Regions from separate parts of the Streptomyces sp. NPDC047014 genome, predicted to be linked through region 2. Evidence: riboswitches for the same ligand, from Rfam matches in the RefSeq annotation. Region 2 holds a riboswitch; the other holds the start of a gene.
What was found. A riboswitch is a leader RNA that binds a small molecule or an ion and turns the genes downstream of it on or off. The one in region 2 is predicted to bind S-adenosylmethionine.
Positions count from the first base shown of each region.

Region 1: it holds a riboswitch for S-adenosylmethionine, as region 2 does, so the genes downstream of both, ABZ873_RS29745 (aminotransferase class V-fold PLP-dependent enzyme) here and thrC (threonine synthase) in region 2, are expected to answer to the same signal.

Region 1 covers NZ_JBEYVX010000095.1:758-12,555, reverse strand. Annotated here, with positions in the region: gene ABZ873_RS29755 (ubiquinol-cytochrome c reductase cytochrome b subunit) at 1-1,071, shown strand, start outside; gene trpD (anthranilate phosphoribosyltransferase) at 1,236-2,300, shown strand; SAM riboswitch class IV at 2,395-2,511, shown strand; gene ABZ873_RS29745 (aminotransferase class V-fold PLP-dependent enzyme) at 2,761-4,164, shown strand; gene ABZ873_RS29740 (Lrp/AsnC ligand binding domain-containing protein) at 4,762-5,043, opposite strand; gene ABZ873_RS29735 (rhomboid family intramembrane serine protease) at 5,040-5,762, opposite strand; gene ABZ873_RS29730 (hypothetical protein) at 5,899-6,138, shown strand; gene ABZ873_RS29725 (NYN domain-containing protein) at 6,182-7,546, shown strand; gene ABZ873_RS29720 (NlpC/P60 family protein) at 7,800-8,828, shown strand; gene ABZ873_RS29715 (NlpC/P60 family protein) at 9,057-10,121, shown strand; gene ABZ873_RS29710 (hypothetical protein) at 10,156-11,292, shown strand; gene ABZ873_RS29705 (glycosyltransferase family 4 protein) at 11,313-11,798, shown strand, end outside.
Region 2 covers NZ_JBEYVX010000074.1:13,464-25,261, forward strand. Annotated here, with positions in the region: gene ABZ873_RS27365 (trehalose-6-phosphate synthase) at 220-1,581, opposite strand; gene ABZ873_RS27370 (glucosyl-3-phosphoglycerate synthase) at 1,628-2,578, opposite strand; SAM riboswitch class I at 2,764-2,920, shown strand; gene thrC (threonine synthase) at 2,914-4,212, shown strand; gene ABZ873_RS27380 (MoaD/ThiS family protein) at 4,269-4,547, shown strand; gene ABZ873_RS27385 (cold-shock protein) at 4,956-5,162, shown strand; gene groL (chaperonin GroEL) at 5,488-7,110, shown strand; gene ABZ873_RS27395 (hypothetical protein) at 7,245-7,808, shown strand; gene ABZ873_RS27400 (phosphoribosylanthranilate isomerase) at 7,897-8,505, shown strand; gene ABZ873_RS27405 (S41 family peptidase) at 8,502-9,419, opposite strand; gene ABZ873_RS27410 (hypothetical protein) at 9,608-9,904, opposite strand; gene ABZ873_RS27415 (DUF397 domain-containing protein) at 10,464-10,775, opposite strand; gene ABZ873_RS27420 (helix-turn-helix transcriptional regulator) at 10,759-11,595, opposite strand; gene ABZ873_RS27425 (hypothetical protein) at 11,711-11,798, shown strand, end outside.

The DNA.
Region 1 (11,798 bases), on a different contig from region 2:
GTCCCGGTCGTCGGCACGTACCTGTCGATGTTCCTGTTCGGCGGGGAGTTCCCGGGCGGCGACTTCGTCGCGCGCTTCTACTCGGTGCACATCCTGCTGCTGCCCGGCATCATGATGGGCCTGCTCGTGGCCCACCTGATCCTGGTCTTCTACCACAAGCACACCCAGTACGCGGGCCCCGGCAAGACGAACAACAACGTCGTCGGCATGCCGCTGCTGCCGGTCTACATGGCCAAGGCCGGAGGCTTCTTCTTCCTGGTCTTCGGTGTCATCGCGGTGGTCGCGGCGATCGCCTCGATCAACCCGATCTGGGCGCTGGGCCCGTACCGCCCGGACCACGTGTCCACCGGTGCGCAGCCCGACTGGTACATGGGTATGCCGGAAGGCTTGATCCGTGCCATGCCCGGCTGGGAGATCAATCTGTGGGGCCACACGCTCGTCCTGGGCGTGTTCATCCCGCTGCTGCTCTTCCCGCTGGTCCTTGGCTCCATCGCCGTCTGGCCGTTCATCGAGTCCTGGGTCACCGGCGACAAGCGCGAGCACCACATCCTGGACCGCCCGCGCAACGTCCCGACCCGTACGGCCTTCGGTGTCGCCTGGATCGCGGAGTACATCGTGCTCCTCATCGGCGGCGGCAACGACATGTTCGCCCAGTACTTCCACCTGTCGATCAACTCGATCACGTGGTTCGTCCGGATCGGCTTCTTCGTCGTCCCGGTCCTCGCCTTCATCGTCACCAAGCGGATCTGCCTCGGCCTCCAGCGCCGGGACCGGGACAAGGTGCTGCACGGTCGCGAGACCGGCATCATCAAGCGCCTGCCGCACGGTGAGTTCATCGAGGTCCACGAGCCGCTGCCGCAGGGCCAGCTGCACACGCTCACCGCGCACGAGCAGTACAAGCCGGTCGAGATCGGCCCGACGGTCGACGAGAACGGTGTCGAGCGCAAGGTCAAGGCCGGCGAGAAGCTGCGCGCGAAGCTGAGCAAGGGCTTCTACGCCGAGGGCAACCAGATCGAGAAGCCCACGGTCGAGGAGTACAAGGAGATCCAGTCCGGCCACGGCCACCACTGATCCCCCGCACCACCGCATGAGGGACCGGCTCATCCCGGTCCTGGTGTCGCCACGGCGAGAGCCCCGTCCACTGTCCGGACGGGGCTCTTTGCCGTAACCGGGGCTGGATAGGCTGATCTCCTTCCCATTCGACGTGGAACCCCCATCAACAGCAGGAGCGGACCATGAACGTTGCGACCCCGGCAGGCGGCGACAGCGTGGCGGCCCGTGGTTGGCCGGCCGTCCTCGACGCCCTGCTCACCGGCCGGGACCTCAGCGCCGACGACACCGCCTGGGCCATGGACCGCGTCATGCGCGGGGAGGCCACCGACGCCCAGATCGCGGGCTTCGTGGTCGCGCTGCGGGCCAAGGGGGAGACCGTCGCGGAGATCAACGGCCTGGTCCGCGCCATGTACGCGCACGCCAACCTGATCGAGGTGCCCGGCCGGACCGTCGACATCGTCGGCACCGGCGGCGACGGCGCCAAGACCGTCAACATCTCCACCATGTCCGCGATCGTGGTCGCGGGCACCGGCGCCAAGGTGGTCAAGCACGGCAACCGGGCCGCGTCCTCCGCCAGCGGCTCCTCCGACGTCCTGGAGAAGCTGGGCGTCAACCTCGACCTCCCCATCGACCGGGTGGTCCGCGTCGCGGAGGAGGCGGGCATCACCTTCTGCTTCGCCGTGAAGTTCCACCCGGCCCTGCGGCATGTCGCGGGCGCCCGCCGGGAGCTGGGCATCCGCACCACCTTCAACGTCCTCGGCCCGCTGACCAACCCCGCCAAGGTGCGGTCCCAGGCCACCGGGGTCGCCGACCCGCGGATGGCGCCCATCGTGGCCGGGGTGCTCGCCGAGCGCGGCTCCTCCGCCCTGGTCTTCCGCGGCGACGACGGGCTCGACGAACTGACCACCACCGCCACCTCCCGGGTCTGGTGGGTGCGCGAGGGCGAGGTCTCCGAGCAGCGCTTCGACCCGCGCGACGTGGGCATCCCGCTCGTGGACGTCTCCGCCCTGGCCGGCGGGGACCCCTCCTTCAACGCCGACGTGGCCCGCCGGCTGCTGGCCGGTGAGACCGGCCCGGTCCGCGACGCCGTCCTGCTGAACTCGGCGGCGGCCCTGGTCGCCCTCGACCCCGGCCCCGGCACGCTGGAGGAGCAGATCGCCGCGGGCATCGCCCGCGCGGCCGAGTCCGTCGACTCCGGCTCCGCCCGCGCCGCCCTGGAACGCTGGGTGGCGGCCAGCAACGCCTGAATCACGCCCCGACGGTACGTTTCCCGCCAGACCCCGGTCCGCCATGTGGACCGGGGTCTGGCGCGCGGCCGATCATGTGGCAGGATGCAGCTCAGGTCACGAGTGACAGCGTTACGGCCCCGGCTTGCTGTCCGGCAACCCTCCTTCCGTGGCGGGGTGCCCCGGGTGATGACCAGGTCGTGGGCAGCAAGGCCCTCGGCAAGCGCGGATCCCTCGACACCAGGGGTCCTGGTCTCTCGAGGAGCGTTTTCCGTGAGCAAGCGAATGCGATAGGGCGACTGACGCCCCTTCTTCACCCCCTCGGAACCGGGACGCCCGCGCGTACCGCGCCGGCCCGCCCTGCCTGACCGGCTGGCCCCTCCGGCTCCGAGGATCCTCCCGTACCCCGGACGGCCGCGCCGCCGTACCCGCGTACGGGTCCACCGAAGCCATTCCGCCCTGCCTGCCGGGAGATTCCGCCATGTCCGCATCCCTGTCCGCCGCCACCGTCGACACCGCCGCCACCGACATCCTCGCCACCGACATCCCCGCCGCCTGTGCCGAGCCGCTGCCCGTCCTCGGCCGGGACGTCAGCGTCCCGCTCGTCACCGGCGGCGAGGTCACCTACGCGGCCCTCGACTACGCGGCCAGCGCCCCCGCCCTGCAGCGCGTCTGGGACGACGTGGCCGCGTACGCCCCCTACTACGGCAGCGTCCACCGCGGCGCGGGCTACCTCTCCCAGCTCTCCACCGACCTGTTCGAGCAGAGCCGCGTCACCGTCGCCGAGTTCCTGGACTGCCGCCCCGCCGACCAGGTCGTCTTCACCCGCTCCACCACCGACTCGCTGAACCTGCTCGCCGCGGTCCTGCCCGCCGGCTGCCAGGTCTTCGTCTTCGAGACCGAGCACCACGCCTCCCTGCTGCCCTGGGGGGACCACCGCGTCACCTACCTCGACGCCCCGCGCACCCCGGGCGAGGCCGTCGCCACCCTGGAGCGGGCCCTCGCGGACCGGGACCCCTACGGCCCGGCGCTGGTCTGCGTCACGGGCGCGTCCAACGTCACCGGCGAGCTGTGGCCGGTGAAGGAGCTCACCGCCGCCGCGCACGCCCACGGCGCCCGGATCGTCCTCGACGCCGCGCAGCTCGCGCCGCACCACCCGGTCTCCGTACGGGAGCTCGACGTGGACTGGGTCGCCTTCTCCGGGCACAAGCTGTACGCGCCCTTCGGCTCGGGCGTGCTCGCCGGGCGGGCCGACTGGCTCCAGGAGGCCGAGCCGTACCTCGCGGGCGGCGGTGCCTCCCGTACGGTGGCCCGCCGGGAGGACGGCGGGGTGGACGTCGAGTGGCACACCACGGCCGCGCGGCACGAGGCGGGCTCCCCGAACGTGATCGGCGTGTACTCCATCGCCTCCGCGTGCCGGGCCCTGACCGAGGCGGGCTTCGACAACCTGGTGGCGCGCGAGCGGCGGCTGGTGGACCGGGTCCGCGAGGGCCTGGCGGAGGTCCCGGCGGTGCGGGTGCTGTCCCTCTTCGGGGAGGACGCGCCGCGGGTCGGGGTGCTGTCCTTCGTGGTGGACGGCTGGAACAGCTCGCACTTCGCGGCGGCGCTCTCCGCGGAGTACGGGATCGGGGTGCGGGACGGGCTGTTCTGCGCGCACCCGCTGGTACGGACCCTGCTCGGCGGCGAGCCGCGGGAGACGGGCGAGTGCGGGGCGCCGGAGGCGGGGCCGGGGGAGCGGTCGCTGAACGCGATCCGGGTGAGCTTCGGGGCGGGGACGCCGGACGAGCACGTGGAGCGGTTCGTGCGGGCCGTGCGGGAGCTTGTCGCGGACGGGGCGAAGTGGCAGTACCGGGTGGAGGGGGGCCGGTGCGTGCCGGCCGTCTGACCGACGGGGCCCGCGGGTACGGGCGGTGCCCGCGCCCCCGGACCGCCTCGCGCGGGGCGGTGCGCTGCGGGCGGCTCGGAGGGATGGGGCGGTAACCCGGGTGCGGGGTGCCTTGCGGGGGGTGCGGTGCCTGGCCGGGCCGGGAGCCGCCTGTTCGGGGTGCGGTGCTGCGGGTGGCTCGCGGGGTGTGGGGTGCGGCCCCTCCGGAGTGTCTCCTCGGCTCGCGCCTGCGGCCCCGGTCGTCCTGTGCGGCCTGGGTTGCGCGCTCGTCCTGCGGGGACCCTCCTGCGTGTCCCCACCCCACGGCCAGGGCTCCGGCCGTACGGCACCGCCCTCTGCTCGTCGGGGGGAGCGGGGGCGTGCAGGGCCGTCCCCGCAGGACGAGCGCGCGACCACCCCGTACGGGACGACCCCCGCCGCACGCGCGAGCCGAGGAGACGGCCCGGAGGGCCCCCGCGCCCGACCCGTCCGTCACGGTCCCGGGGGACTGGAACTTGCTCCCGGGTGTGGGTCGGCCCGTTCGCAGTGGGCTGCTCCGGTCGCTGTGGAACCGGCTCGGGCGGGCTCGGGCCGGATCGGCGGGCCGCGCCGGAGGGGTTACGCGTCCAGGCCGATGGCGAAGGCTGCTTCCAGGTCGTGCTGGGAGTACGTGCGGAACGCCACGTGCGTGTCCGTGGCCTCCACGCCCGGGATCTTGCTGATGCGGCCCGGGATGATGTCCGCCAGGTTCTCGTGGCGGTTCACGCGGACCAGCGCGATCAGGTCGTACGTCCCCGTCACCGAGTAGACCTCGCTGACGTTTTCGAGGGCGGCGATGGACTCGGCGATCTCGGGGATGCGGTCCACGCTGGTCTTGATGAGCACGATCGCGGTGATCACGGCTGGCTGTCTCCCTCGGTGGCCGTCGCTGGTCGCCTCACTCTAGTCGTACCCCGATAGCGCGCCCACGCGGCGAGGAAGCCGACCGAGAAGCCAACGAGATGGGCCAGATAGGCCACCCCGGGCCCGCTCTCCGCCCGCTGCGCGGCCACCCCCTGGAGGGCGAACCAGAACAGCAGCACCAGCCATGCCGGGAAGCGCAGCGGGAGGAAGAACAGGAAGGGGAACAGGCTCGTCACCCGGGCTCTCGGGAGCAGGTAGAGGAAGGCGCCCAGGACGGCCGAGATCGCCCCCGACGCGCCCACCAGGGTCTGGGAGGACTCCGCGTTGGCCGCCGCGTACGCCGCCAGGGCCACGTAACCGGTGCAGACGTAGAAGACGAGGAACGCCGGCCGGCCCATCCGCTCCTCCGCCAGCGCGCCGAAGACGTAGAGGAAGAGCATGTTCCCGAGCAGGTGCAGCCAGTTGCCGTGGACGAAGAGCGCCGTGAGCGGGGTGAGCCAGGCCCGCGGGGTCGCCGTGAACAGTTCGTCGGGGACCACGCCCCAGCGCCGGAAGTACGCCGTGCCGGCGTCCAGCAGCTCGTCGCCCGTCCCGTAGACCGGATTCAGCCCCGAGGCCGGCCCGAGGACGAACACCACTGCGCAGCCCGCGATCAGCGCATGGGTGACCACCGGTCCCCGGGCGGCCTCGCGAACGGCCCGCCACCTTACGATCATGTGACAGAGCATGACGCAAGGGACCCCACCTGAAGCGGTGGCAGGCCGTAGGGTTACGAGCTGCGGTCCGGCGGACGACGCGTACGGGCGACCGGACCGGTTTAATTGAATCAGTTACGAAGGAGAGAGCGGCCTGATGACGGTTCCCCTGCCGACCGACACGACCCGGTGGCGCTGCACCCTGTGCGGCAACCTCACACGCTTCGACGTCACCCGTTCGTCGAAGGTCGTCGAGTACGTCCACCTGGACCTCGCCGGGGAGCCCAAGGTCGAGGAACGCGAGGTGGTCAATGAGACCATCGAGTCGGTCCGCTGCCGATGGTGCAACGCGGTGGACCGCATCGAGCTCGTGGACAGGCCGGGCGCGGACTCCTGACGGAGCCCCGCCCCAGACAGGACCATCACGGTAGGGGTGACGGATTGTGGAAGGCGCAAGCGGCGCTGAACCGGCCGACGCGGCCGGCGACGCCGCCGAGGCGCTCGACCGCCCGCTGCCGGAAGGCGTGCGGCGCCGGGTCGTCGCGCTGGTCTCGGACGCCTTCGGCGCGCTGACGGTCGCCGACCTGCCGGCCCCGCTGCGCCAGTACGCCCGCTTCACCCCGACCCGCCGGGCCAAGTTCGCCGGCAACGCCATGGCGGCGGCGGTCGAGACCGACCCCGTGTTCCGCAGCCGGGTCGCGGAGAAGCTGCGCGAGTCCCAGGCGGACCTGGCGGCGGCGCTGGAGTCCGGCGCCCCGCCGGCCGCCGCGGACCCGCTGGACGTGGCGGCCGCGGCCTTCGTGCTGCGTCCGGCGGGCTGGGTCAAGCTGGTGGCCGCCGCGGGCGAGGAGGCGCTGCGCGCCGACGCCGAGCGGGCCGACGAGGAGACCCGGCGCGAGCTGGACCGCCTGCGCGAGGAGCTGGCGCAGGTACGGGAGGCCCAGCGCAGCGGCGGTGAACAGGTGCGCGGGGAGCTGGACGCGGCGCGCAAGGAAGCCGAATCGCTTCAGCGAAGGCTGCGCAGCGCCCTCAGCGACGTCAAGCGCGGCGAGGCGGCCCTGCGCAAGCTGACGGCCGAGGTGGACGGGATCCGCGGGGACGCGGCGGCCCGGGTGGCGGCGGCGGAGAGCGAGAGCCGGCGGCTCAAGTCCCGTCTCGCGGAGGTGGAGACGGCGTTGGAGACCTCGCGCCGGGCCACCCGCGAGGGGCGCAGCATCGAGGACATGCGGCTGCGGCTGCTGCTGGACACCGTGCTGGACGCGGCCCAGGGGCTGCGCCGCGAGCTGGCGCTGCCGCCGGTCAACACCCGCCCGGCGGACACCGTGGAGGCGGTCGAGCCGGGCCGGATGACGCCGAAGGACATCGCGGCGCGCGCCCTGTCGGAGACCGATCCGGCGCTGCTGGACCAGCTGCTGGCGCTGCCGCAGGCCCATCTGGTGGTCGACGGCTACAACGTGACCAAGACCGGCTATCCGACGATGCCGCTGGAGAAGCAGCGGCTGCGGCTGCTCGGCGGGCTGTCGATGCTGGCCGCGCAGACGGGCGCCGAGATGACCTGCGTGTTCGACGGGGCGGAGCTGGCGGCGCCGGTGCTGCTCGCGCCGCCGCGCGGGGTGCGGGTGCTGTTCTCCAAGGCCGGGGTGACGGCGGACGAGCTGATCCGCCAGCTGGTGCGCGCCGAACCGCCGGGCCGCCCGGTGGTCGTGGTCTCCACCGACCGCGAGGTGGCCGACGGGGTGGCGAAGGCGGGCGCGCGGCCCGTCGCGTCCGCCTTGTTGCTCAAGCGGCTTTCGCGCGTTTCCTAACTCCTGTTCCCAATGCCCGAATTGGGTCGTCCTGTGGAGGACGTACCGTCAACTCGCCGGTACGGAGCGTGCTCCCTAGGTAAAGAACCTGGTCGGGCGGCGATTTTTTGCTCAGTGGGATTTGAACTGATCACAGCTCGGTCACTAAGGTCTGGTCAAACCTTCGTGCGGTTGATCACTCATTCGGGGTGGCGGCGAAGGTGCTGCCGAGCCTGTCTTCTTCGGCGGCTCCAGGAAGAAGGAGCTCGCCTTCGTGGCGTCCCACCGTCGACCCAAGCAGCCGACCCGCGCTCGTGTGACCGTGGTGACCGCCACCGCGGCGGCGGCCGTCGCCCTCCTCTCCCAGAACGCCTCCGCGGCGCCGGGCAAGCCGAGCAAGGACGAGGTCAAGTCCCAGGTCGACGCGCTCTACGAAGAGGCCGAGCAGGCCACCGAGAAGTCCAACGGCGCCAAGGAGCGCCAGGACAAGCTCGAAAAGGAGATCACGCAGATCCAGGACCAGGTGGCGCGCGGCCAGGGCGAGCTCAACGACCTGCGCAACACGCTCGGTTCGATGGCCAGCGCCCAGTACCGCAACGGCGGTATCGACCCGGCGCTCGCCCTGCTGCTCTCCGAGGACCCCGACAGCTACCTCGACAAGGCGTCCTCCCTGGAGCACCTGAGCGGCAAGCAGGTCGAGTCGGTCCAGCGGATCCAGGCCAAGCAGCGCACCCTCGCCCAGCAGCGGCAGGAGGCGGCCGGCAAGCTCGCCGACCTCGACGCCACCCGCAAGGAGCTGGCCGAGAAGAAGAAGGTCTCGACGGAGAAGCTCGCCGCGGCCCAGGCGCTGCTCAACTCTCTGACCGCGCAGGAGCGTTCCGCGCTCAAGGACGAGGAGTCCCGCGCCAGCCGCGCCGACGGCCAGCGTGTCGACCTCGGCAACGTCAAGGCGTCCGGCCGGGCCGGAGCCGCCCTCGAAGCCGCCAAGACCAAGCTGGGCTTCACCTACCAGTCCGGCGGCACCGGCCCCAGCGTCTTCGACTGCTCCGGGCTGGTCCAGTGGGCCTACAAGCAGGCGGGCGTGGGCATCAGCCGCGTCACCTACACCCAGGCCAACGACGGCACCCGCATCAGCCGCAGCCAGCTCCAGCCCGGTGACCTGGTCTTCTTCTACGGGGACCTGCACCACGTCGGCCTCTACGCCGGCAACAACATGACGCTGCACGCCTCGAACCCGCGCAGCGGCGTCAAGTACGAGTCCCTGGACAACATGCCGTTCCAGTTCGGCGTCCGCATCGGCTGACGCCCCGCGGGCCCGCCGTACGCCGCCCATCCGGGCGAATTCCGCCGCCCCGCTCTGACCGCACGCCCCGCCGGTGACCTGCGTCTCCGGCGGGGCGTCGGCGTCCGCGCCCGCCATCGGCCGTTGGTCGGTGCGTGGTCGCGCCGCTACTGTCTGCCAGCGCGGAACCCGGTACACGGCCGTCCACCGGGGCGGACCCGGGCCCGCGCCGCGGAAGGGCGGTCCCCCTTGGCGTCCCATCGTCGGCCCGGACCCGGCCTCGACCGGACCACGGTCACGGCCACCGTCCTCACCGCCGCGGCGGCCACGGCCGCCGCCGCCATGGCGGCGGCCCCGGCGGGTGCCTCCCCGGGCCTGCCGCACGAGCCGGGCGGGCAGTCCCGTACCGGGGTGAGCGCGCAGGTCGACCGGCTCTTCGAGGAGGCCGAGCAGGCCACCGAGCGCTTCAACGAGGCCGGGGAGCGGGCCGGGCGGCTGCGCACCGAGGTCAGCCGGGCCCAGGACGCGGTCGCGCAGGGCCAGGAGCGCATCAACGCCCTGCGCGGCGTCCTCGGCACCTTCGCGGGCGCCCAGTACCGCAGCGGCGGCATCGACCCCGCCGTCGGGCTGATGCTCGCCGAGGACCCCGACGCCTACCTGGAACAGGCCGCCGCCCTGGACCGGCTGACCGAACGCCAGGCCCACCAGCTCCACGAACTGCGCCAGGAGCAGCGCCGGCTCGGCCAGATCCGCTCCGAAGCCTCCCGCAAACTCGCCGAACTGGACGCCCTGCGCTCCGACGTGGCCCGCCACAAGCGCTCCGTCAACGCCAAACTCGCCGCCGCCCAGCGGCTGCTGAACGCGATGCCCTCCGCCGAGCGCGCCGACTTCGAGCGCTCCTCGCGCTCCTCGGGCCGCGCCGACTCCCTGCCGGACCCGGCCCTGTTCGCCGACTCCGGCGCCTCCTCGGGCCGCGCCGCGGCGGCCGTACGGGCGGCCCGCGCGGCGGTGGGCCGGCCGTACGTGTGGGGCTCCACCGGCCCCTCCGGCTTCGACTGCTCCGGGCTGATGGTCTGGTCCTACCGGCAGGCGGGGGTCTCCCTGCCGCGCACCTCGCAGGCCCAGCGCAACGCCGGGCGGCAGGTCCCGCTGTCGCAGGCCCGCCCGGGGGACCTGGTGACCTACCGCTCCGACGCCAGCCATGTCGGCATGTACGTCGGGAACGGGCAGGTGGTCCACGCCCCGTACCCGGGGGCCCGGGTGCGCTACGACCCGGTCGGGATGATGCCGGTCTCGGCGGTCACCCGGCCCTGACCCCGCCCGCCGGCCGGCTGCGTACGATCGGCGGATGCTCCCCGGCCGTACCCGCCCGCGCGTCCGCGCCTCCCTGCCCCGGCTCCTGCCGCTGCTCCTGCTGGGCGCGCTGCTCGCGGGCTGCGGGGCGCCGCCGCCGGACACCGCCGGGGCGGAGGTGCGCCGGGCCGTGGCCGACTGGTCGCGGACCCCGCCCGCGCCGCTCGCCGGGATCCCGCTGGAGGAGTGGTCGTACGCGGCCGGCTCCGTGCGGCGGGAGGGCGCGCGGGCCCTCGTACGGGCGCGGCTGCGCTACCGGCTGGCCGGCTACGACACCGCCCCCGAGGAGGCCGCCCGCGAGGTGGAGCTGCGCCGCGACGGCGGGAGCTGGCGGGTGACCGGCGACCGGCCCGCGCCCGGCGCCCTGCCGCGGCTGTGGGACCAGGGCCCGGTGGCGGTGGCCGAGGGGCGGCACTCCCTGGTCCTCGGCGGCGCCGGGCAGACCCCGGAGGCGCTGCGGGGGATCGCGGCCGAGGCCGACCGGGCGGTGCCCGCCGCCGGGGCCGCCTGGCCCGGCCCCTGGGCGGGCCGGGTGGTCGTCCTGGTCCCCGGCTCCCTCGACGCGATGGCAGGGCTGCTCGGCCACCCGGCCGACACCTACCGGGGGCTCGGGGCCGTCACCACCGGCCGGGTGGGCGCCGGACCGGCCCCCGCCGACCGGGTCGTGGTCAACCCCGAGGGGTACGCCGGGCTGGGCGCGGAGGGCCGCCGGATCGTCCTCACCCACGAGGTCACCCATGTGGCCACCCGCACCGCGACCACCGCCACCACCCCGCTGTGGCTCTCCGAGGGCTTCGCGGACTGGGCCGCCTACCGGGGCACCGCCGCCGAGCCCGCGCGGGCCGCCCCGGCGCTGGCCCGCGCGGTGCGCCGGGGCGAGCTGCCGGGCGCGCTGCCCCGTACGGAGGACTTCGCCTTCGGCGGGGACCCGGAGGCGTCGGCGCGCGCCTACGAGGGGGCGTGGCTGGCCTGCCGGCTGATCGCGGAGAAGTGGGGCGAGCGGGCGCTGACGGACCTGTACGCACGGGCCGGGCGCGAGCCGCTGGACAGCGCGCTGCGGAGCACCCTCGGGACGGACACCGAAGGGCTGACGCGGGAGTGGCGGGAGTCCCTGCGCGACGGCCTGCGCTGAACGGGTACTGTCGGCAGGCGATGCACAAGACCCTGATCGTGACCAACGACTTCCCGCCGCGCCCGGGCGGCATCCAGGCGTTCCTCCACAACATGGCACTGCGGCTGGACCCCGAGCGGGTCGTCGTCTACGCCTCCACGTGGAAGCACGGCGCGGAGGGCCGCGAGGCCACCGCCGCCTTCGACGCGGAGCAGCCCTTCCAGGTGGTCCGCGACCGTACGACGATGCTGCTGCCGACCCCGCGCGTGACGCGGCGGGCGGTGGAGCTGCTGCGCGCACACGGCTGCGAGTCCGTGTGGTTCGGCGCGGCGGCCCCGCTCGGGCTGATGGGCCCGGCGCTGCGGCGGGCGGGGGCGCGGCGGATTGTGGCGACCAGCCACGGGCACGAGGCGGGCTGGGCCCAACTGCCCGCCGCGCGGCAGCTGCTGCGGCGGATCGGGGAGGGCACGGACACCGTGACCTACCTCGGCGAGTACACGCGCTCGCGGATCGCCTCGGCGCTCACG
Region 2 (11,798 bases):
TGCCTGAGCACTCCCCGCTGAGGCCAAAGATCGGGGCTCCGCCCCGTACCCCGCGCCTCAAACGCCGGCGAGGCTGAAACAACCGGGCTCCGCCCGGACCCGCGCCTCAAACGCCGGCGGGGCTGGATATGGCGGGGCTGAGGTGGGCAAATTCAGCCCCTCCGGCGTTTGAGGAGCGGGGTCCGGGGCGGAGCCCCGTGCTTCTAGCCCGTCCGGCGATCAGCGGGTCAGGGCCGACAGTTGGGCTTCGAACCACGCTGACGGGGGGAGGGTGGTGGCCGCCGCCGACAGGCGTTTTGTGCGGGCCTCGCGGTCCTCCCCGGGGAGGGACAGGGCCTCGTGGAGGGCGGTGGCCGTCGCCGAGACGTCGTACGGGTTGACCGTCAAGGCGTCGGCCTGGAGGGCTTCGTGGGCGCCCGCGCCTGTGGAGAGGACCAGGGACACGCCGGATTCGGAGACGACCGGGATCTCCTTCGCCACCAGGTTCATGCCGTCCCGGACCGGGTTCACCAGGGCCACGTCCGCCATGCGGTACGCCGCCAGCGAGCGCGTGAAATCGTCCTGGACCGAGACCAGGACCGGCTGCCAGCCCTCCGTGCCGAACTCCGCGTTGATCTCCGCCGCCAGTTCCGACACCGCCGCCGTGTAGTCCCGGTACACCTTGAGGTCCTGCCGGGAGGGGTAGGCCGAGGCCAGGTGGACCACCCGGTCCCGCCACTCCGGGTGGGCCGTCAGGAGTTCGCGGTAGGCCAGCAGCCCCCGCAGGATGTTCTTCGAGAGTTCCGTCCGGTCCACGCGGACGATCGTCTTCCGGTCGCCCACCTCCGCCCGCAGCGCCGCCAGCTTCTCGTCCACCTCCGGCCGGTACGCCAGCCCCCGCAGCTCCTCCGCGTCGACCCCGAGCGGGAACACCGCCACCCGCCCCGCCTCCTCCGGGCCCGCCGCCGCCACGAAGGCGTCGGCCCAGGCGCGGGTGTGGAAGCCGACCACGTCCGCGCCGAGCATCCCGCGCACCAGCTGCTCCCGCACGTCCTCCGGCAGCATGTCCAGGAACTCCCGCGAGGCCCACGGCGTATGCGTGAAGTGGGCGATGCGCAGGTCCGGCCGCAGCTCCCGCAGCTGCCCCGGGACCAGCGCCAGGTGGTAGTCCTGCACCAGGACCGCCGCCCCCGGCGCCGCCTCCTGCGCCAGGGCCCGCGCGAAGGCCAGGTTGTAGGCGGTGTACGACTCCCAGCGCCGCCGGAACGCCGCGTCGAATACCGGCTCGCGCGGCACGTCGTACAGGTGGTGGTGGGTGAACCACAGCACGGAGTTCGCGATCCCGTTGTACGCGTCGTCATACATCGTGGGATCGATGTCCAGCATCCGGACCCCCGGCTCGGAGACCCCCCTGCGCACCGCCTCCCGGTCCGCCTCCGAGAGCGCCGCGCAGATCCACAGCGCCTCCGGCTGCCGCGCGAGGGCCGCCGAGAGGCCGGAGACGAGACCGCCCCCGCCGCGCCGGGCACTGAGCGTGCCGTCGTCGGTGAGGGCGTAGGAGAGCGGGCCGCGGTTCGCGGCTACGAGTACCTGGGAAGCCATGCCGCGAACCTAGCCCGGCCCGCCGGGGCTCAAACCATGGCCGCGGTCACGCCACGTCGCGCGGGGCGTACTCCTCCACCTCCGCCATCGGCGGCCGCTCCTCGGTGTCCACGGGGTACGTGCGCGGTTCGAAGCCCGCCGGGCCCCGCTCGAACTGCGTCAGCTCCGGGCGGACCAGATGCCCGCGCGAGAGCCGGACCTGGGCGGTGCGGTAGATCGCCGCGGCCATCCGGCCCAGTGCCTGACCACCCTGATGGCGGTGCAGCCGTACGCCCACGTCCACCTGGGCGAGCGCGTCCAGTCCGACGGTGTGCAGCGCGTCCACGAGCAGGCCCAGCTCGACCCCGTAGCCGACGGGGAACGGCAGCCGCTCCAGCAGGGAGCGCCGGACCGCGTACTCGCCGCCCAGCGGCTGGACGAAGCCGGCCAGCTGCGGCCAGTGCAGGTTGAGCAGGGGGCGGGCGACCAGCTCGGTGACCCGGCCGCCCTGTCCGGGCGCGTCCCCCAGCGGCCGGTCGTACATGGCCTTCACGAACTGCACGTCCGGGTCGGTCAGCAGCGGGCCGACGATGCCGGAGACGAAGGAGGCGGAGAAGTCCCGCAGGTCGGCGTCGACGAAGCAGACCACGTCCCCGCCGGTCACCAGCAGCGAGCGCCACAGCACCTCGCCCTTGCCGGGCAGGGCCGGGATCCGGGGCAGGATCTCGTCGCGGTGCACCACGCGGGCGCCCGCCTTCGCCGCGACCTCCGCGGTGCGGTCGCGCGAACCGGAGTCGACGACGACCAGCTCGTCCACCAGAGGGAACGGAAGCTCCTCCATCAGTTCCCGTCGGACCGTCTCGACGATCGCGCCGACCGTGGCCTCCTCGTCCAGCGCGGGCAGGACCACGCTGACCGTGGTCCCGGCCGCCCGTTTCCGGTCGAGCAGCTGGTCGAGCGGTCGGTCGGCGGCGGACCAGGAGCGGTCGGCCAGCCAGCGCTCCACCTCTTCCAGCACCCTCAGCACTCCCTGCGTAGCGGCGCAATCGGCCGTTTTGTGATCCATCTCGCGGTTCGGACGGCTGTCTCAACCGCCCGTCCCTTCGGTTACAGTCTTGAACAACGCGAAGGACCACCGCATGCCGGGGGTCCCCGCGTACAAACGCACCGGCGCGCCGCAGAGCGCGCGTGCCGGCGCCATACCGCTCATCCAGAGGGGCAGAGGGACACGGCCCGTTGAAGCCCCGGCAACCCTCCAGCCGGTTCTCGCGATCGCGCGTCAGCGCACGTCGGCGAGGCCCCGGCTAGGGAAGGTGCCAATTCCGTCTCATGGCGAAATGCGCCATGGGGAAGATGAGGAGAAAGGGCCTCGCCATCATGGCTGCACAGACTGTCGCCACCTCTGTCGATCTCGGACCCGCCAACGGCCTTTCCTGTCGCGAGTGCGGTACCCGCTTCGCGCTCGGCCCCATCTTCGCCTGCGCCGAGTGCTTCGGTCCGCTGGAAGTCTCCTACGAGCTTCCCACCGGCGACCCGGAGGCCCTGCGCGCGGCGATCGAGGCCGGCCCGAACAACATCTGGCGTTACGCGCCGCTGCTGCCCGTCCCCGCCGACGTGGCCGGGAAGCCCAGCCTGAACCCGGGCTTCACCAAGCTCGTCGACGCGGCCAACCTGGCCAAGGAACTGGGCGTCACCGGCAAGCTCTACGTCAAGGACGACTCCGGCAACCCGACGCACTCCTTCAAGGACCGCGTCGTGGCCATCGCCGTCGAGGCGGCCCGCGCCTTCGGCTTCACCACCCTCTCCTGCTCCTCCACCGGCAACCTGGCCGGCGCCGTCGGCGCCGCGGCCGCCCGGGCCGGTTTCCGCTCCTGTGTGTTCATCCCGCACGACCTGGAGCAGGGCAAGGTGGTCATGGCCGGGGTGTACGGCGGCGACCTGGTCGGCATCGAGGGCAACTACGACGACGTCAACCGCTTCTGCTCCGAGCTCATCGGGGACCCGCTGGGCGAGGGCTGGGGCTTCGTCAACGTCAACCTCCGCCCCTACTACGGCGAGGGCTCCAAGACCCTGGCGTACGAGATCTGCGAGCAGCTGGGCTGGCGGCTGCCCGACCAGATCGTGATCCCGATCGCCTCCGGCTCCCAGCTGACGAAGATCGACAAGGGGCTCCAGGAGCTGATCAAGCTGGGGCTGGTGGAGGACCGGCCGTACAAGATCTTCGGTGCGCAGGCCGAGGGCTGCTCCCCGGTGTCCACCGCCTTCAAGGCCGGCCACGACGTGGTCCGCCCGCAGAAGCCCGACACCATCGCCAAGTCCCTCGCGATCGGCAACCCGGCGGACGGCCCGTACGTGCTGGACATCGCGCGCCGCACCGGCGGCTTCGTGGAGGACGTCAACGACGAGCAGGTGGTCGAGGCCATCAAGATCCTCGCGCAGACCGAGGGCATCTTCGCCGAGACCGCGGGCGGCGTGACCGTCGGCGTGACGAAGAAGCTCATCGAGAGCGGGCACCTGGACCCGGCGCTGACCACCGTCGTCCTCAACACCGGTGACGGCCTCAAGACCCTGGAGGCGGTGGCCGCGGACAGCGGGCAGACCGCCACCATCCGCCCCAGCCTGGACGCCTTCCGCGCCGCCGGCCTGGCCTGAGCATCCCTCCCGTACTCCCGGCAACTCCCGGCAACTTCCGGAAAGGCAGTAGCGCCATGAGCGTCAACGTCCGCATCCCCACCATCCTGCGCACCTACACCGGCGGTCAGGCCGAGGTCCCGGCGGAGGGCGCGACCCTCGCCGAGGTCATCGAGTCCCTGGAGAAGAACCACCCGGGCATCGCCGCGCGCGTCCTGGACGACCAGGGCAAGCTGCGCCGCTTCGTGAACGTCTACGTCAACGACGACGACGTGCGTTTCGAGGGCGGGCTCCAGGCGGTGACGCCGGACGGCGCCGGAGTTTCGATCATCCCGGCGGTCGCGGGCGGCTGCTGACCCCTCCCGGGCCCCTTCCCGGCCCTCCCCGCTCCACCGCAATTACCCCCTCCGCGAAAAGCGGAGGGGGTAATTCTGCTTGATTGGGCACGGTAGAGTTGGGGAAGTCCCCTCCGCTGGACTTGCCCGCCGCATATGTACGGGTCGCGTGAGGGTCGACATCGGGTCAATGTGCGGGCGCGATATGGGGCTTTGGCGAGATATGCCGGGCCCGAGTTGCCCTGGAATATTCCAAATTTTCACTCTATTTCAATGTTTCTCGGTGTCCAGATTTCTCGTCGGATTGACCTGTTGCAGACAGCACTCGCGCAGATACATTCAGCCTCGGTCGACGCGTTCCGACGCAAGTTCTGACCCGGTAACGCGAAGTGCGTTCCCGCGCAAGGGCCAGTAATAGGGGAGTTAGGCATGGCTCAGGGCACCGTCAAGTGGTTCAACGCGGAGAAGGGCTACGGCTTCATCGCGGTCGACGGTGGTGCGGATGTGTTCGTCCACTACAGCGCCATCCAGATGGACGGGTACCGCACCCTTGAAGAGGGTCAGCGGGTCGAGTTCGAGATCTCGCAGGGCCAGAAGGGTCCGCAGGCGGACATGGTCAAGCTCGCGCTCGGCTAGTCCTGGGAGCATCGACCACCGACGCACGGTCTTCACCGCAGACCTGGAAGACCTTCGAGGGGCCCACATCCCGGACACGGGGTGTGGGCCCCTCGCGTGTGCGCGGCGCCGGGGCCCGTTGTTCCCGAGCCGCTTGCACTCGGAGGGGTCGAGTGCTAATCATTGGCGTTAGCACTCTCCGAGTGAGAGTGCTACTGAACGAGGACCGGGTCGGTGAGGCCCGCAGGGTCCGGTGGGAAGGAACCGCCGGGCACGCAGGCCGTCCGTCGCGGGCGCGGGCGCGGTCCTGGGAGCAATCCACCGCTGTCCGGGAGGACCACTTCAGATGGCCAAGATCATTGCGTTCGACGAGGAGGCCCGGCGCGGCCTCGAGCGTGGGATGAACCAGCTCGCCGACGCCGTCAAGGTCACCCTTGGCCCCAAGGGTCGCAACGTCGTCCTTGAGAAGAAGTGGGGCGCCCCCACGATCACCAACGACGGTGTCTCCATCGCCAAGGAGATCGAGCTCGAGGACCCGTACGAGAAGATCGGCGCCGAGCTGGTCAAGGAAGTCGCCAAGAAGACGGACGACGTCGCCGGCGACGGTACGACCACCGCCACCGTGCTGGCCCAGGCGCTCGTCCGCGAGGGCCTGCGCAACGTGGCCGCCGGTGCGAACCCGATGGCCCTCAAGCGTGGTATCGAGAAGGCCGTCGAGGCCGTCTCCGCCGCCCTGCTCGCCCAGGCCAAGGATGTCGAGACCAAGGAGCAGATCGCTTCGACGGCCTCCATCTCCGCCGCCGACACCCAGATCGGCGAGCTCATCGCCGAGGCCATGGACAAGGTCGGCAAGGAAGGCGTCATCACCGTCGAGGAGTCCCAGACCTTCGGTCTGGAGCTGGAGCTCACCGAGGGTATGCGCTTCGACAAGGGCTACATCTCGGCGTACTTCGCCACCGACATGGAGCGTATGGAGTCGGCTCTCGACGACCCGTACATCCTGATCGTCAACTCCAAGATCGGCTCGGTCAAGGACCTGCTGCCGCTCCTGGAGAAGGTCATGCAGTCCGGCAAGCCGCTGCTGATCATCGCCGAGGACGTCGAGGGCGAGGCCCTGTCGACCCTGGTCGTCAACAAGATCCGCGGCACCTTCAAGTCCGTCGCCGTCAAGGCCCCGGGCTTCGGTGACCGCCGCAAGGCCATGCTCGGTGACATCGCCATCCTCACGGGCGGCACGGTCATCTCCGAGGAGGTCGGCCTCAAGCTGGAGAACGCCGGTCTCGACCTGCTGGGCCGCGCCCGCAAGGTCGTCATCACCAAGGACGAGACGACCATCGTCGACGGTGCCGGTGACAGCGACCAGGTCCAGGGCCGCGTGAACCAGATCCGCGCCGAGATCGAGAACTCGGACTCGGACTACGACCGCGAGAAGCTCCAGGAGCGCCTGGCGAAGCTGGCCGGCGGCGTGGCCGTCATCAAGGCCGGTGCCGCGACCGAGGTCGAGCTCAAGGAGCGCAAGCACCGCATCGAGGACGCCGTCCGCAACGCGAAGGCCGCCGTCGAGGAGGGCATCGTCGCCGGTGGTGGCGTGGCCCTGCTCCAGGCGTCCGCCGTCTTCGACAAGCTGGAGCTCGACGGCGACGAGGCGACCGGCGCCAACGCCGTGAAGCTCGCGCTGGAGGCCCCGCTCAAGCAGATCGCCGTCAACGGTGGCCTGGAGGGTGGCGTCGTCGTGGAGAAGGTGCGCAACCTTCCCATCGGCCACGGCCTGAACGCCGCGTCCGGCGAGTACGTCGACATGATCGCCGAGGGCATCATCGACCCGGCGAAGGTGACGCGCTCCGCGCTGCAGAACGCCGCGTCGATCGCCGCGCTGTTCCTGACGACCGAGGCCGTCATCGCCGACAAGCCCGAGAAGGCCGGTGCCCCCGCGGGCGGCGGCATGCCGGGTGGTGACATGGACTTCTGATCGTCCTGAGGGTCGATCGGCTGTTCTCGAACGAGGGCGGCACCCCGACGGGGGTGCCGCCCTCGGGCGTTCCCGGCCCGTCCGGGCGGTAAAACCTATGGCCGGGGCGGGGGCGGGCGTGTGAACGTACGCGCATGGGGAGTTCGTGGGCCTACGCGGTGTTCCGGACCGATGATCTCGGGGAGGCCCATCGCCGGGCCCGGATGCTGTGCGCGCGGATGCGGCCGCTCGAACCGGAGATGTGGCTGTGCGCGCGGACGCGGACGGTGGCCGAGGCGCGGGGCATGGCGGCGCTGCTGCCGGCGGGCATGTTCGACCCGTCGGACTACTGGTCCGCGGCCGACACCTGGTACCTGGGCGCGGAACTCCCGCGCGACGACCACGAGCTGGCCGCCGCGCTGCCGCTGACCGTGGACGCGTACGCGGCTCCGGGCGCGGTGGAGCAGGCGTTCCTGCGGGTGCTGCGGGGCGGGGTGGCCACGATGCTGTGGCGGGGGGCCTGGCCGGAGGTGCCGGGGATCCCGTCCGCGTCGGCCGACCCCACGAACCAGCGGGTGGAACTCGACCTGAACGAGGGACACCCGGAGGGCCGCCACACGGTCTACGCGCACTTCGCGGACCCGGACGAGATCGGCGCGGCGCATCTCGCCGAGGCGATCGGCGGCACGCTCCTGGGCCCCGCCCAACGAGGCCGCTGACGGCACGGATCCGGCCCCGACGGCGTGTGAGGCGCGGGTCCGGGCAGAGCCCGGGAGACGGCGGGGCGGCTCCGCATACGCTGGAGGCATGGCTGACCTCTTCGTGAAGATCTGCGGGCTGCGGACCGCGCCGGACGTGGACGCCGCCGTGGCGGCGGGAGCCGATGCCGTCGGCTTCGTCTTCGCCCCCGGCAGCCCCCGTACGGTCGGCGCCGCGGCGGCGCGGGAGCTGGCGGCGCGGGTGCCGGAGTCGGTGCTCACCGTCGGGGTGTTCCGCGGGCAGCCGGTGGCGGAGGTGCGGCGGTTCGCCGAGGAGAGCGGGGTGCGGGCCGTACAGCTGCACGGCGAGGAGGGGCCCGAGGAGTTCGCGGCGCTGCGCGCGGACGGCCGGACCCTGCTGCGGGCCACCGCGCTGCCGGTGGAGCGCTGCGGTGCGTACGGGGAGGACCTGCTGCTGCTGGACGCGCCCGACCCCGGCTCCGGGAAGCCGTGGAACTGGGGGGCGGCGGATTTCACCGCGCCCGAGGGCCGCTGGCTGCTGGCGGGCGGGCTGCACGCGGGCAATGTGCGCGAGGCGCTGGAGACGACCGGGGCGTGGGGCGTGGACGTCTCCAGCGGCGTCGAGCGGGAGCGCGGGGTGAAGTCCCCGGAGCTGATCCGCGCCTTCGTGACGGCGGCGCGGGGCGGCCGGCCCTAGGAGGCGGACGAGGCGGAGGCGGCGGAGGCCGTTCTCGTCGCCAGCGCCTTGAGGGCGGTTTCGAGGGCCTGGTCCGCCGGGGCGGGGAGGTCGGGGGTGACGCCCACACCCTCCCAGTTGCCGCCCGTCACGGTGTTCACGGTGCGGGCGATCGGCACCGTCACCTGGATGTGCTCGGTGAGGGTGTGCCGGACGGTGGGGTGGGCGCCGCCGCGGGTGGTCTCGCCGACGAGGGTGGCGCGGCCGTGGGCCTGGAGGGTGTAGGCGACGTCCTCGCCGCCGGAGAAGGTGAGGGCGCTGGTGAGGATGTACACCGGGCGGTCGAGGTAGCGGGGCGCGGGCAGGTGGCCGGCGGTCCAGTACTGGCGGGTGGTGCCGGTGGGGCCGTCGTGGATGTCGTTGAGGTGGGTCTGGTCGTCGGGGAAGAAGTAGCTGCACCACATCGCGGCGCCCTCGGGCATGCCGCCGCGGCAGGACCGGAGGTCCAGGACGAGGGCGGTGCTGCCGGCGGCGAGCTGCATGGCGGCGCCCATGGCGGGGGCGCCCTCGTCGGTGCCGGGTATGTAGGTGATCCGGACGACCGCGACGCCGTCGTCCAGGGTCTCCACGCGCCGGACGCCCTGGTTCTCGCTGCGGAGCAGGGCGAGGAAGGCGGCGCGGCCGGCGTCCTGGTCCTCGGGCTCCAGGGACAGGGGCTCCGCGGACCAGAGCAGCCGCATGTGCTTGTCGGGGCAGACCTCCTGGAGGTCGGCGGTGACGGCCGCGCAGAGCGCGGGCCCGTCCAGCCCGTCGTACGCGCCGTCCGCGCGGCGGCGGCGGATCGCGATGCCGATCCGCTCGGCCTTCTCGGGGAAGACGTAGCCGGTCCCGATGTGGTGCAGGGCCTGTTCGATGATCTCTTCGGTGTGAGGCACGGCGCGCCATGCTAGGCCCGCACGGCGTTCACCGCAGCGGGTTTTCGTCCCCCCTGCCCGCCCCGCCCGGACGGCCGGGCACGACCGGCGTTCCGGTGACGGCGAGGCCGAGGCGCATCGGGAGCATGACGCCGTGGAGACCTCGCCCATCCACTGGACGGCCTTCTCGGTGGCGGCGACCGCCGCGGTCAGCAGGGGCCTGCGGGAGGCGACGGCGGCACACAGGGGAGCGGGCACCCCGCCGTCGTGCCGAGCGCGGCGGGTCCGAAGCCGAGGTCGCGGGTGCCGCGGCCCGCGTCGGCGGACAGGCCCGGCAGGAGGGTGACGCAGACGATGCCCGCCACGGACACGGCGGCGAGGACGGTCGGGACGACGGGGGCGGTGGTGCGGCGAGCGAAGACGGCCGCCGGGACGCCGAGCGCCACGGCCAGGACGCAGAATCCGAGGACGAGGCCCGGTACCGCGCCCATCGACGCTTCGCTCATGAGGGTGTCTCCTCGGGGGCGTGGTACGACGTGCTGACGTTGCCCCACTGCGTGATGACCGTCTGCCCGGCGGAGACGGACTGGTAGGCGTCGCCGCTGGTGGTGGCGGCGTACGCGGCGGTCCCCCGGCGACGGCTCCGATGGCCGACGTCCGCATGAGCATGCGAACCCCTCCCCAGTCCGTTGAGCTGTTCCGGCGAGTGACGCTAGAGATGCACCGGTGACGGTCCAGGTGAATACGAGCCGTTCGCCACGACACACCGGTGCGTGGGGAGGGCGGGGTGGACCCCCGTCGGGGGCTGCTGCGGCTGCGGGGATGCTCGGTCGGGCGGGAGCGCGGCCGTCGCCGACGGGCCCGAATCGACCGGCGCCGGCTGCCGCTGGGCAACGGCCAGGATCGCCATGGCCGCGACGGATGGTGCGGTCGGCGGCGTGGCGAACAAGGTGAAGCAGGTCGCGAACCGGCTCGGGAACGAGGCCACCGAGGGCGTCGTCCAGAACCTCTGAGCCGACCCCCTTCGGGCGCACCGCGTACTGGCTGCGCCCGAAGGCATGTGGGTCAGACGCTGGCGATGAACGCCGTCCAGGCGGTTGCGCCGAAGGCGATGTGCGGGCCGTCCGTCACCTTCGAGTCCCGGACGGGCACGATGTCGACGTGCGCGTCGCAGACCTCGACGCAGCTGCCGCCGTCGCCGTCACTGTGGGTGGACTTCCGCCAGCTGCCCATCTCCAGGCAGCTACCGCCGCTGGCGTCGCTGTAGCTGGACTTGTGCCAGGTGGCCATCTCCAGGCAGTCGCCGCCGCTGGCGTCGCTGTAGGAAGACTTGTGCCAGATGGCTGTCGAGAGGTCGTACTCAGGCGTGCTGGTCATGTTCGTAATCCTCCGCCACCGACTCGATCAAGGCCAGAGATTCACGCGGGGGAAGCGCGTTGGCCGTAAGGAGATCGTAGGCCAGTGTGTGGCGGGCCACCGTCGCCGGATCGTCGAAAAGCTGCCCCGTATCCATGCCTTGGACGTAAGCCAGTGGGGGAGCGTCTTCGAAGGACATCAGCTTGAGAGAACCCGCCATCGCTGCGTGCATGCCAGCGCTGAACGGGAGGACCTGGACGATGATGCGGCGCTGGCGCACCAGATTGGCAATGTGGCGCAGAGCTTCGGCCAGCACCTTCTTGCTCTTGCCTACGCGGCGCAGTACGGCCTCGTCGAGCACGCACCAAAACATGGGGGGAGTTGGAGCGTCGAGCACCTCGGAGCGCTCCAACCGGTTCGCGACCAGTTCGCCGATAGCCTCCTCGTCCGCGGTGGGATGGCCAGCGCGGAACACTTCGCGCGCGTACGCCTCTGTCTGGAGCAGCCCCGGGATCAGCTGGGGCGCGTACTCACGGATGGCCGTCGCCAAGGCTTCCGCCTTGGCTGCCTCCGCGAAGTGGTCGGGATACTTCGTTTTGGCCGCCGCCTCGCAGTTTCGCTCGAAAAAGCCGTCCGTCTCGAGGAGTTCGTCCAGCTGTCGGGCGAACCGAAGATGCATTCGACGCGTACCCGCTTCGAGTTGGCCGATGAACGACCCGCTGACGTACAGCGCTGCGCCCAGTTCGTTCTGGCTGAGCCCGGCGCGTTCGCGGGCAACGCGCAGCTCAGCGCCCAGAAAGGCGCGTGGGGAGGAGGAGGGATCGAGGATTTTCGTTGCCATGGCAACTCCCAATCAACACATGGGGGTGTTCCCGGGTGCTTTCTTGAAAGGCTAGCCATCTGGTCGCCACTCTGTGTCGAGAAGTCGCATACTCAGAGTGGAAAGGTGACATGTCATGGTGCTCTCGCCCAAGGAACGGATGCAGGCGGCGGAGGAGGCCGTACGGGAGCTCAAGGCTGCGCTCGACGGGGTGGGGGTGACGT